Regions from separate parts of the Sphingomonas sp. SORGH_AS_0789 genome, predicted to be linked through region 2. Evidence: riboswitches for the same ligand, from Rfam matches in the RefSeq annotation. Region 2 holds a riboswitch; the other holds the start of a gene.
What was found. Region 2 has a riboswitch for thiamine pyrophosphate ahead of QE360_RS15370 (TonB-dependent receptor domain-containing protein). Riboswitches for the same ligand answer to the same signal wherever they lie in the genome.
Positions count from the first base shown of each region.

Region 1: another riboswitch for thiamine pyrophosphate. It lies ahead of thiC (phosphomethylpyrimidine synthase ThiC); the one in region 2 lies ahead of QE360_RS15370 (TonB-dependent receptor domain-containing protein).

Region 1 covers NZ_JAVIYV010000001.1:1,664,722-1,669,938, reverse strand. Annotated here, with positions in the region: gene QE360_RS07740 (DUF3892 domain-containing protein) at 296-577, shown strand; gene thiC (phosphomethylpyrimidine synthase ThiC) at 667-2,514, opposite strand; TPP riboswitch at 2,560-2,650, opposite strand; gene QE360_RS07730 (ferritin-like domain-containing protein) at 2,796-3,815, opposite strand; gene QE360_RS07725 (ferritin-like domain-containing protein) at 3,853-4,809, opposite strand; gene egtD (L-histidine N(alpha)-methyltransferase) at 5,010-5,217, opposite strand, start outside.
Region 2 covers NZ_JAVIYV010000001.1:3,365,117-3,370,333, reverse strand. Annotated here, with positions in the region: gene QE360_RS15385 (acyl-CoA dehydrogenase) at 1-895, shown strand, start outside; gene QE360_RS15380 (PIG-L family deacetylase) at 892-1,545, shown strand; gene QE360_RS15375 (class I SAM-dependent methyltransferase) at 1,542-2,156, shown strand; TPP riboswitch at 2,189-2,298, shown strand; gene QE360_RS15370 (TonB-dependent receptor domain-containing protein) at 2,330-4,639, shown strand; gene QE360_RS15365 (phosphotransferase) at 4,642-5,217, shown strand, end outside.

The sequences.
Region 1 (5,217 bases), 1.7 Mb from region 2:
CCGCTCAACGCCCATCACCTCAAAGATCACGGTCCAGCGACAACCTTCTCGCTTCGTTATGGCCGCTGATGTCATGTCTATCAGGCTCTACTGCTCAGCGCTAGAAGCGAGAAGCGGCATTGACGAAGACTCGGTTTCATGATTTCTTCATCAAGTCAGGGCGGTCGTTCCAGCGACCGCCCTGACAAACGGCAGGCATCCCCGCCGGTGCTGTGGTCAGCCTCGGGAATCTATGGGGCCGTTAGCTCAAGGTCAACCGCCACGATGCCTGGGTGGTCGTGCGGAGCTATGTAAGATGGCCAATACAGCGCAAATTCAGTGCATCAACAAGACCAGCCGATATAGCGCGTACGAGCGCATTTCGCATGTCGGCGGCGCTTTTCCCAGCCGATGGAAACTGACGCAGGAAGAGGCCATTGCGGCGATCGAGTCCGGTCAGTGGCAATTTTACGTATCGGTAGGCGGTCAATCGGCGTGGGTCATCGTCGCCCGCTCAGCCGCAGGCAATAAGTATCTGAAGACGCAAAACGATGGCGAGCAGCCCAACAATTTGTTGAGCCTGCCCGAATGCCCCTAAGCTGAAATTCCCATGGCCTTCGACTTCGCTCAGGCTGAACGGAGGCTGGGAATTGGGGCCGCATCCTTACCGGGTGCGGCCCCTTTTCGTTACTCCGCCGGCAGGTAAACCTCCCCGCCCTTCTCGCGGAATTTCTCGCTCATTTGCTGCATCCCCGCCTCGGCGTCCTCCGCCGCGACGAAGGTTTCGACCGGGGCATTCTGCTTGGCGGCGAACTCGCGCACTTCCTGCGTGATCTTCATCGAGCAGAATTTCGGGCCGCACATCGAACAGAAATGCGCGGTCTTGGCACCCTCCGCCGGGAGCGTCTGGTCGTGGTAGGATTCCGCCGTGTCGGGGTCGAGCGACAGATTGAACTGGTCGCGCCAGCGGAACTCGAAGCGGGCGCGGCTCAGCGCGTCGTCGCGCATCTTGGCGGCCGGGTGCCCCTTGGCCAGATCGGCGGCATGGGCGGCCAGCTTGTAGGTCACGACGCCGACCTTCACGTCGTCGCGGTCGGGCAGGCCCAGATGCTCCTTGGGCGTGACGTAGCAGAGCATCGCCGTGCCGTACCACCCGATCATCGCCGCGCCGATGCCGCTGGTGATATGGTCGTAACCCGGCGCGATGTCGGTCGTCAGCGGCCCGAGCGTGTAGAAGGGCGCCTCTCCGCACGCCTCCAGCTGCTTGTCCATATTCTGCTTGATCTTGTGCATCGGCACATGGCCCGGCCCCTCGATCATGACCTGCACGTCCTGTTCCCAGGCGCGCTTGGTCAGCTCGCCCAGCGTGTAGAGCTCGGCGAACTGCGCCTCGTCATTGGCGTCGGCGATCGCGCCGGGGCGCAGGCCGTCGCCCAGCGAATAGGCGATGTCATAGGCCTTCATGATCTCGGTGATCTCGTCGAAGCGTTCGTAGAGGAACGACTCCTTGTGATGCGCCAGGCACCACTTCGCCATGATCGAGCCGCCGCGCGACACGATGCCGGTCACGCGCTTGGCGGTCAGCGGGATATAGGGCAGGCGCACACCCGCATGGATGGTGAAATAGTCGACGCCCTGCTCGGCCTGTTCGATCAGCGTGTCGCGGAAGATTTCCCAGGTCAGTTCCTCGGCGATGCCGCCGACCTTCTCCAGCGCCTGATAGATGGGGACGGTGCCGATCGGCACCGGCGAGTTGCGGATGATCCATTCGCGCGTGTCGTGGATGTTGCGCCCCGTCGACAGGTCCATGACCGTGTCCGCGCCCCAGCGGATCGACCAGACCAGCTTGTCGACCTCGGACGCGACGTTCGAGGCGACCGCCGAATTGCCGATATTGGCGTTGATCTTGACCAGGAAGTTACGGCCGATCGCCATCGGTTCGGATTCGGGGTGGTTGATATTGTTGGGGATGATCGCCCGGCCGCGCGCCACTTCGTCGCGGACGAATTCGGGGGTCACGTAATCGGGGATGGCAGCGCCGAAGCTCTCGCCGTCGCGGACATATTCGCGCAGCATCTCGCGGCCCAGATTCTCGCGGGTCGCGACATATTCCATCTCGGGCGTGATGATGCCTTTGCGGGCATAGTGCATCTGGCTGACGTTCATGCCTGCACGGGCGCGTAACGGGCGGTTCAGCCCGGTGCGCGGGAATTGCGGCACGCCGCCCGAACGGTCGGGGCCGAGCTGGCCATTGTCCTCGGGGCGGATCTCGCGACCGTCATAGGCTTCGACATCGCCGCGCGCCTCGATCCAGTCGCGGCGGATTTGCGGCAGGCCCGCCATGATGTCGATGCGCGCATTGGGATCGGTATAGGGGCCGCTGGTGTCATAGACGCGCAAGGGCGGCTCGCCCGAAGACGGGTCGAGATGGATTTCGCGCATCGCGACGCCCAGGGGCCCGACATGAATCTTCTTCGACCCACGAATGGGGCCGGTGGTGACGCCAATTTCAGCCTTTGCGGGGATATCTGCCATAGTCCACTCCATGCGGAGGAAACGGACCATGAGAGACGGGGCCGCTCCCTCCCTACGCCGGTGTCAGCCGGATCAGGTTCAGCGGGTCGGGGGCTCTTGCCCCCCTCTCAAGCGCAGGTCAGCGCTCCCCCGGGGATGGACCCTGCATAAGCGCAAATCGCGCCAAGCAGAAGGGCTTTCCGCCGAAATGCCCCGCGCGCCCGGGCGGACGCATGAAAGCCCCGGTCGGCCAGGGGCTGGCGGCCGACCGGGGCGATCACCCTTTGCGGGACAGCAATGCGTCAGCCGCTGGCCGCGCTGGTCCGTACATTGCCGTTCAGGCCGCTCGGGAAGAAGCCGCCGCCGGTCACCGCCGCCTTGTTGAGATAGACGACGTTCAGCACCTGCTGCGGCGTGCGGACAAAGGCGACGGCGTTGGAATCGGCGGGCACGATGTTGGACACCGTCTGGCCGTTGACGGTGTTCGGACCGATCCCCTGGTCGAGATCGGACGAGCCGTCCAGGCTGTCGCGCGCGTCCGAAATCTGCTGCGCCGCCGTGCGCAGGGCGGTGGTGCTCAGCCCCTTGCGATACAGGACCGAGCGGACCAGCCCCGCATGATAGGCCTCGGCCGCGTGGATGCCCGCCGCCGCCTCGACAAAGGTCTTGTTGGAGAGCAGCGTGACACCGCCCATATAAGCGGTGACGCCGACATCCTCGAAGATATAGGCGGCGAGCAGGAAATTCTCGTCCGAGGCATAGGGGTCGAAGGTTCCGGTCGACCCGATCACCCCGGCCGCGCGCGCCGCCGCCGTGAAGGCGCCATTGGCATCGCCCGACAGGTTGATCGCGGGCTGCGCCACCGCGCTGGAGCCCAGGGCGTTGCGCAGGAAGGTGACGTGCGCGATCTCGTCATAGGCGATCTCGCGGGCATATTGCGCCACCAACGGGTCCTGAAACGCGACCTGGCGCGGCTGTCCGCTGGTGCTGGTCGCGACCGAGCCTTGCGTCCCCGTCCCGGCCTGAAGCGAGGCGGACAGGCCCGCGCCGAACGCGGCATAGCTGTAGAATTGCGCCTCCAGATATTCCAGCTGAAGCGCGAAGTTCAGGACATCGGCGTCGGTGACCGAACCCGCCGTCGCGGTCGGGGTGGGCGTCGGCAGGACGATGACGTCGTTATCGTCGCTGCCGCAGGCGCCCAGCATGGCCAGCCCGCCCACCGCACCGGCCCCGGCGGCCATACGCATGAAACGGCGACGATCGGACCGGCGCTTGGCCGAAGCCTCTTCGATCACATCGAGAATGAAGCGTTCTTCGCTCATGATGAAAAATCCTCTCGGAACGAGGAAAAGGGGGGGATCAGTTGGCCGCGCTGGCGCGCAGCGTGCCGTTGACGCCGGCGGGGAAGAATCCGCCCAGCGTGGCCGACGCCTTGTTGAGATAGACGATGTTCAGCACCTGCTGCGGCGTGCGGCTGAACGCGATCCCGTTGGAGTCGAGCGGCACGATGTTGGACACCAGCTGTCCGCCGACCGTGGTCGCGGCAATGCCCTGATCCAGGTCGGTGGTCCCGTCCAGGCTGTCGCGCGCGTCCGAGATCTTGCCCGCCGCGGTGATCAGTGCCGGGGTCTGGATACCCTTGGCATAGAGCGTCGTGCGGACGATCGCGGCGTGATAGGCTTCGACCGCCAGGATGCCGGCGGCGGCCTGGAGGAAGGTCTTGTTGCTGATCAGCGGCGAGGCCCCCTTATAGGCGGTCACGCCGACATCCTCGAAGATGTAGGCGCCGAGCAGGAAATTCTCGTCCGAGGCGTAAGGATCGAAGGTCGCGTTGGAGTCGATCACGCCCGACGCGCGTGCGGCTGCGGTGAACGCGCCGTTCGCGTCGCCTGAGATGTTGATCGCGGGCTGCGCCACCGCCGAGTTGCCGAGCGCGGTGCGCAGGAACGCGACATGCGCGGCTTCGTCGGCCGCGATCTCGCGGGCATATTGCTCGACGATCGGGTCGGTGAACGTCACCTTTTTGCCGCCGGTGACCGCGCCTTGCGTGCCCGTGCCGGTCAACTGGCTGGAGGCGAGGCCGGTGCCGTTGGCGGCAAAGGCATAGAATTGCGCTTCGAGATATTCGAGGTTCAACGCGAAGTTCAGGATATCCGCGTCGGTGATCGTCGACTGGGCCCCCGCCTTGCTGGTCAGGGTAAAGGCCGCGACGCCGGCGGCGGCGGCGCCCATCGCCGTCTTGAAGAACGCGCGTCGTTGATCGCGGCGCTGGGCCCGTGCGTCGAATGCATCGAGCAGGTGTGCGCTTTCGGTCATCATGCTCCTCCCGGTATGGAACCCTCGCAAGTCTATCTGTCGGATCTTTGCCAACAGATGGACTTGCAAGAGGGTCAAGCGGGAAGACTTTTCAGGGTAAAGCCCAACGCCCGACCGAAAAGCGAAACGTTACGTCCCCAGGAAAAGACGCAACTCTTTTCACCTGTCCGGTTAGACCGCGATTCGATACGACGAAACGTTCAAGGAGCAAGACGAACCGATTGCGCCTCGGCCAGATAGACCGCGAACATATCGTCCGGATCGCTCCATTGTGCGACCGGGGTCCAGCCACCAGCGCGCAGCAGGATCTTGGCGTCGCGGGGGCCGTATTTGTGGCTGTTCTCGGTGTGGATCGTCTCGCCCGCGGCCATGGCGAAGGGGCGGCCCTCGATGGTGAAGGCGACGTCG
Region 2 (5,217 bases):
GCTGCTGGCCCGGCTCTATGACATCGGCCGGCGCGATCTGCCGCTCGGACGGTTGGTCGAGGGCCATGTCGATGCGGTGCAGATCGTGCGCCGCTACGGATCGGCGGCGCAGGTGGAACGGCTCAGCGGGTTACTGGCGCAGGGGGCGACATTGGGCGTCTGGAATGCCGGACTGGCGGGCGAGCCCCTGCGGCTGGACGGCGAGCGGTTGACCGGGGGCAAGAGCCATGCCTCGGGCGCCGGGGTGCTGAGCCACGCGCTGGTCACGGCGGACACGATCGAGGGGGTGCAACTGCTGCTGCTCGATCTGGCGCGGGTCGCGCCGGTGATCGACCGCGACTGGTGGCGGGTGACGGGCATGCAGCGGTCCGAAACGCATCTGGTCCGCTGGCGGGACGGCGTCATCGCGCAGGACGACCGGATCGGCGCGCCGAACCTCTATGCGCGCGAGCCCTTTTTCAGCGGCGGGGCGCTGCGGTTCGCGGCGGTCCATGCCGGGGGCGTGGCCGGGCTGTGCGACCTGACTCGCCGCCATCTGGTCGAGGCGGGGCGCGCCGACGATCCGTTCCAGTCGGCCCGGCTCGCGCGGTTGTTCGCGCTGGCGGAGGTGGCGGCGGCCATCGTGCGGCGCACGGCGCGATGCTGGTTCGGGGAGGAGGTCGAAGAGGCGCGGCTGGCGCGGGTCGCGGCTGCGCGCATGGCGGTGGCGGACGCGGCCGAGCAGGCGATCGTGATCGCTCGGGAGGCGGTGGGGCTGGCGGGGCAGTTCCTCACCCATCCGCTCTCCGCGATGCTGGCCGATCTGGCGGTCTATCTGCGCCAGCCCATGCCCGACGCCCAACGCCTTCGGGTCGGGCAGGCGGTGGCGCAGGGGTTGCTGGAGCTGTCGCTGTGAGGCTGGACCTCAACGACGTCCGCAGGGCCGTCATCGTCGCGCCGCATCCCGATGACGAGATCATCGGGGTGGCGGGGCTGATCCAGGCGCTGCGGCGGCGGGGGAGCGGGGTTTGGGTCGTCGTGGTCAGCGACGGCGCCGCCTCGCATCCCGGCAGCCAGACATGGCCCGCCGTGCGTCTGATCGCCGCGCGCGAGCGGGAAAGCCGCCATGCGCTGCGCCGTCTGGGCGTCCGGAGCGACCGGGTGACGTTCCTCGGTCTGCCCGATGGTGGATTGATGGCGGAGGGCGATCCTTGCCGCGAGCGGCTGCACCGGGCGCTCCGGAAACATCGGGGCATGGACCTGCTGGTCGGGCCCGCCGCCACGGATGCCCATCCCGATCACCGGGCGGTCGCGACCGCGCTTGGCCGTTTTCGCTTTGGCGGGCGGCGTCTGACCTATCAGGTCTGGCCGCCGCAAAAGCGGCTGGCGGCGCGGAGCCGGACCGTCCCGATCCCCGGCGGCGCGGCGGCGAAGCGCGCGCTGATCCGGGTGCATCGGACCCAGTTGGGCGCGATCACCGATGATCCCCAGGGCTTTTCGATCGCACGCCATGAACTCGCGACCTTTTCCCACCCGGTCGAGCGTTTCCTGCCGGTGAGGCGATGAAGGCGATCGACCTTGGCGGCTTTGCCGAGAAGTTCGCGGCGGACGACGACCCCTGGCGGACCTTCTCCAACCGGGACGAGGCGGTGAAGCGCCGGGCGATCCTGCATGCGCTGGGCCAGGGGCCATGGGGCAGGGTCCTGGAACTGGGCAGCGGCAATGGGTCGAACAGCCGCGCCATCGCGCGCCGCGCGCTTCGGCTCGACGCGACCGAGGGTACGGTCAAGGGCACCCGCCTGACGGCGCGGGCGATCGCTGCCTGGCCGCGAGCACGGGCAATACCGCTGGTCTTGCCCGCGCGGTTTCCGCGACGGGACTATGATGCGATCGTCATCGCCGAGCTGCTCTATTATCTTTCGCCCATCGCGATGCGGCATGTCGCGCATGGTGTCGCTGCGGCCTTGCGCCCCGGCGGGCGGCTGGTCCTCGCGCATCATCGCATCGACTATTACGACTTCGCGCAGCACGCCGCCGACATCCAGGAACGCTTCCTGCGGATGACCGGCATGACCTGGCAGGTCGAGACCATGCGCCGCCGGGCGCGCTGGCATGTCCTCGTCGCGCGGCGGTGCGACGCGGGGGCCCGGACGGGTCTTTCCTTCCGCCATCGATAATCATTTGCTTACGGGCCGTAAGCGCCTAGACGACGCCATCCCCGGGGAACCGCTGATGCGCGGTCGAGAGATGGGCAGCAGCCCATGACCCGCCGAACCTGATCCGGCTGATACCGGCGTAGGGAGGGTGGCGGTTCCTTCGTCGTCCTTCCGTGTGAAGTGGACGAGAGACGATGGCTGTTGAGATTTCGCGCGATCGCAAGACGATCCGATATGGTGCCCTGCTGCTGTCCGCCGCGTGGCTGGCGCCGCCCGGCGCGGCATCGGCGCAGCGAGCGACCGACGCGCCCGCCGATATTCGCGTGATCGGCCACCGCGATCCCGAGGGGCTGCTGCCCGACCAGACCGAACCCAAGGCGGTCAGCGAGATTTCCTCGGACTTCATCGTCAAGCAGGCCCCGACGCTGAACGCCTTTCAGCTGGTGAGCCTGCTGCCCGGCGCCAATGTCGCGTCCAGCGATCCCTATGGCCTGTCGACCAGTTCCAGCCTGACGCTGCGCGGTCTGGGGCAGGATGAGATCGGCGTGCTGATGGAGGGCGCGCCGCAGAACGACATCGGCTATTACTACGCCTATCCGTCGCAATTCGCCGATGCGGAGAATGTGCGGGCGATCCGGCTGGCCCAGGGGGCGGTCGATCTCGCCTCGCCGACCGTGGGCGGCACGGGCGGTCTGTTGTCGCTGTCGCTCGACGATCCCAAGGCGGCGCGCGGAATGCTCGCCGATCTGTCACTGGGGTCGTACAACATGCACCGGGCCTTTGTCCGGGTCGATACCGGGACGATCGGAAATACCGGGCTGAAGGCGTTCCTGTCCTATTCCAACACCCGCGCGGACAATTGGCGCGGCGCGGGCTATGATCTGCGCCAGCATGTCGATGCCAAGCTGCTGGGCGAATGGGGAAACGGGAACCGTGTCAGCCTGGCCCTGTCGTACAATGACGCCAATTCCTCCAGCTATGCCAGCCCAACCCTGGCCGATTGGCGCGCGCGGGGGCGGGGCTTCAACTATGATGCCGAGTATGTGCCGGGGGAAACCCGTTACTGGGAGCTGTACCGGGCGCCCTTCCGCAATCTCTATGCCTCGGCCCCCGTGCATCTGGTTCTGGGCGATCGGCTGACGCTGGACGCCACGACCTATCTCCAGTTCGGCTATGGCAATTCGCCCTATGGCACCCAGCTTGCGACCACCGGCAATTTCCTGGGCAGCGAAGAACTGGCGCAGCCGATCGCGCTACCCGGCGCGGCGAATGGGGTCGCGACGGTGCTGGGCAATTATACCGGCGATCAGATGCGGACCGGCCAGGTCGCCAGCCTGACGCTGCGCGCGGGCATGCACCGGCTGACCGCAGGCCTGTGGTTCGACTATGGCACCGACCGCGTCACCCAGACCTATACCGCCGTTGGCACCGACGGACGCCCGGCCGACCGCTGGGGCTATCGCAGCAAGGCGATCCGCACCGCCGATGGCCGCCTGCTCGCCTATGAGAACCAGCGCACCGTCACCGTGACGAAGAGCGTCTTCGTGGCCGACAGCATCGCGCTGAGCCCCAGGCTGACGGTCGATATCGGCTTCAAGGGCGTCAACCTGCTCCGCAACGGCCGCAATTACCTGCCCGGACCGCAGACCCGCGTGCGAAGCGACAGCTTCGCCGCCCTGCCGCGCGCCGCCGTCCATTATGATCTCGACGATCGACAGCAGGTCTTTGCCAACGTCACGACCAATTTCCGGACGCCCAACGAATTCACGCTGTACGACAGCTATGACGGCGGCGTGGTCTCGACGCGCGGCACGGACGCGTTGAAGAACGAATATTCGGTGTCGCAGGAAATCGGCTATCGCTATATCGGGCCCAGCCTTTCCGCCTCGGTGACCGGCTTCCACTACAAATTCCGCAACCGCCAGCTGGCGACCGTGGTCGACAATGGCGGGGCGCTGGTCAATTCGACGCTGAACGCGGGCGGACAGACGTCCTATGGCGTCGATGCCGAGATCGATTACCGTCCCGCCAGGGGCGTCAGCGTCTATGTCTCGGGCGAATATCTGCGCGCGCGGATCGATGACGATCTGCCGGTCGGCGGAGACTATCTGCCGACGCAGGGCAAGCGAGCGGTATCCAGCCCGACGCTCCAGTTCGGCGCCGGTGGCACCTATGACGATGGGCATCTGTTCGGCAGTATCGCGGGCAAATATGTCGGTCGCCAATATGCGACGTTCATGAACGACGAGAGCATCCCGGGGTATGCCACGCTAGACCTGGCGATCGGCGTCCATCTGGCCGATTGGCTCGACGGCAAGCGGACCGACCTGCGGGTCAATGCGATCAACGTCACCGATCCGCATGTCCTGGCGGGGGTTCAGTCCGTCACGACCAACGCACGCGATGTCGTCGGGCGCGGCGGCACGATCATCATGGGCAATGCGCCGTCCTACTATATCGGCGGCGGATCGGCGGTCGTCGCGACGATTTCGCGCGGGTTCTGAGCATGGCCATCCCGGACGAGGCGGGTGCCGGTCACCGCGTCCATGGCATGGGGCTGGCGATGGAGGCACCCACCTGGCCCGCGATCACGCCCGAGGAGGCGGCGGCCGTGCTGGCGCATTATCCGCAGGCCGCCCGGATCGAGGCTCTGCGCTGGCACTCGCCGCGTCCCTTTTCCGCCGCGACGTTGATCGACACGACGGAGGGCACGCTGCTCGTCAAGCGGCATGATCGCCGGGTGCGCACGGCCGCCGGACTGGCGGAAGAGCATGGCTTCATCGCGCATCTCGCCGCTGGGGGCGCGCCGGTGCCAGAGATATGGCGCACGGGGCAGGGGGAAAGCGCGGTCGCGCTGGGCGAGGCGACCTATGAGGTCCATCGCCGGGCGCCGGGCGAGGATCTGTATCGCGACCGGCTGTCCTGGACGCCATTCCAATCGCTCGCGCATGCCCATGCCGCCGGGGTTTCGCTGGCGAGGCTGCACCGCGCGTCGCTCGGCTATGATGCGCCGCCGCGTGCCGTGCAGCCCCTGGTCGCCAGCTTCAGCATCCTGTCGGCGGCCGATCCGATGGCGGCGGCC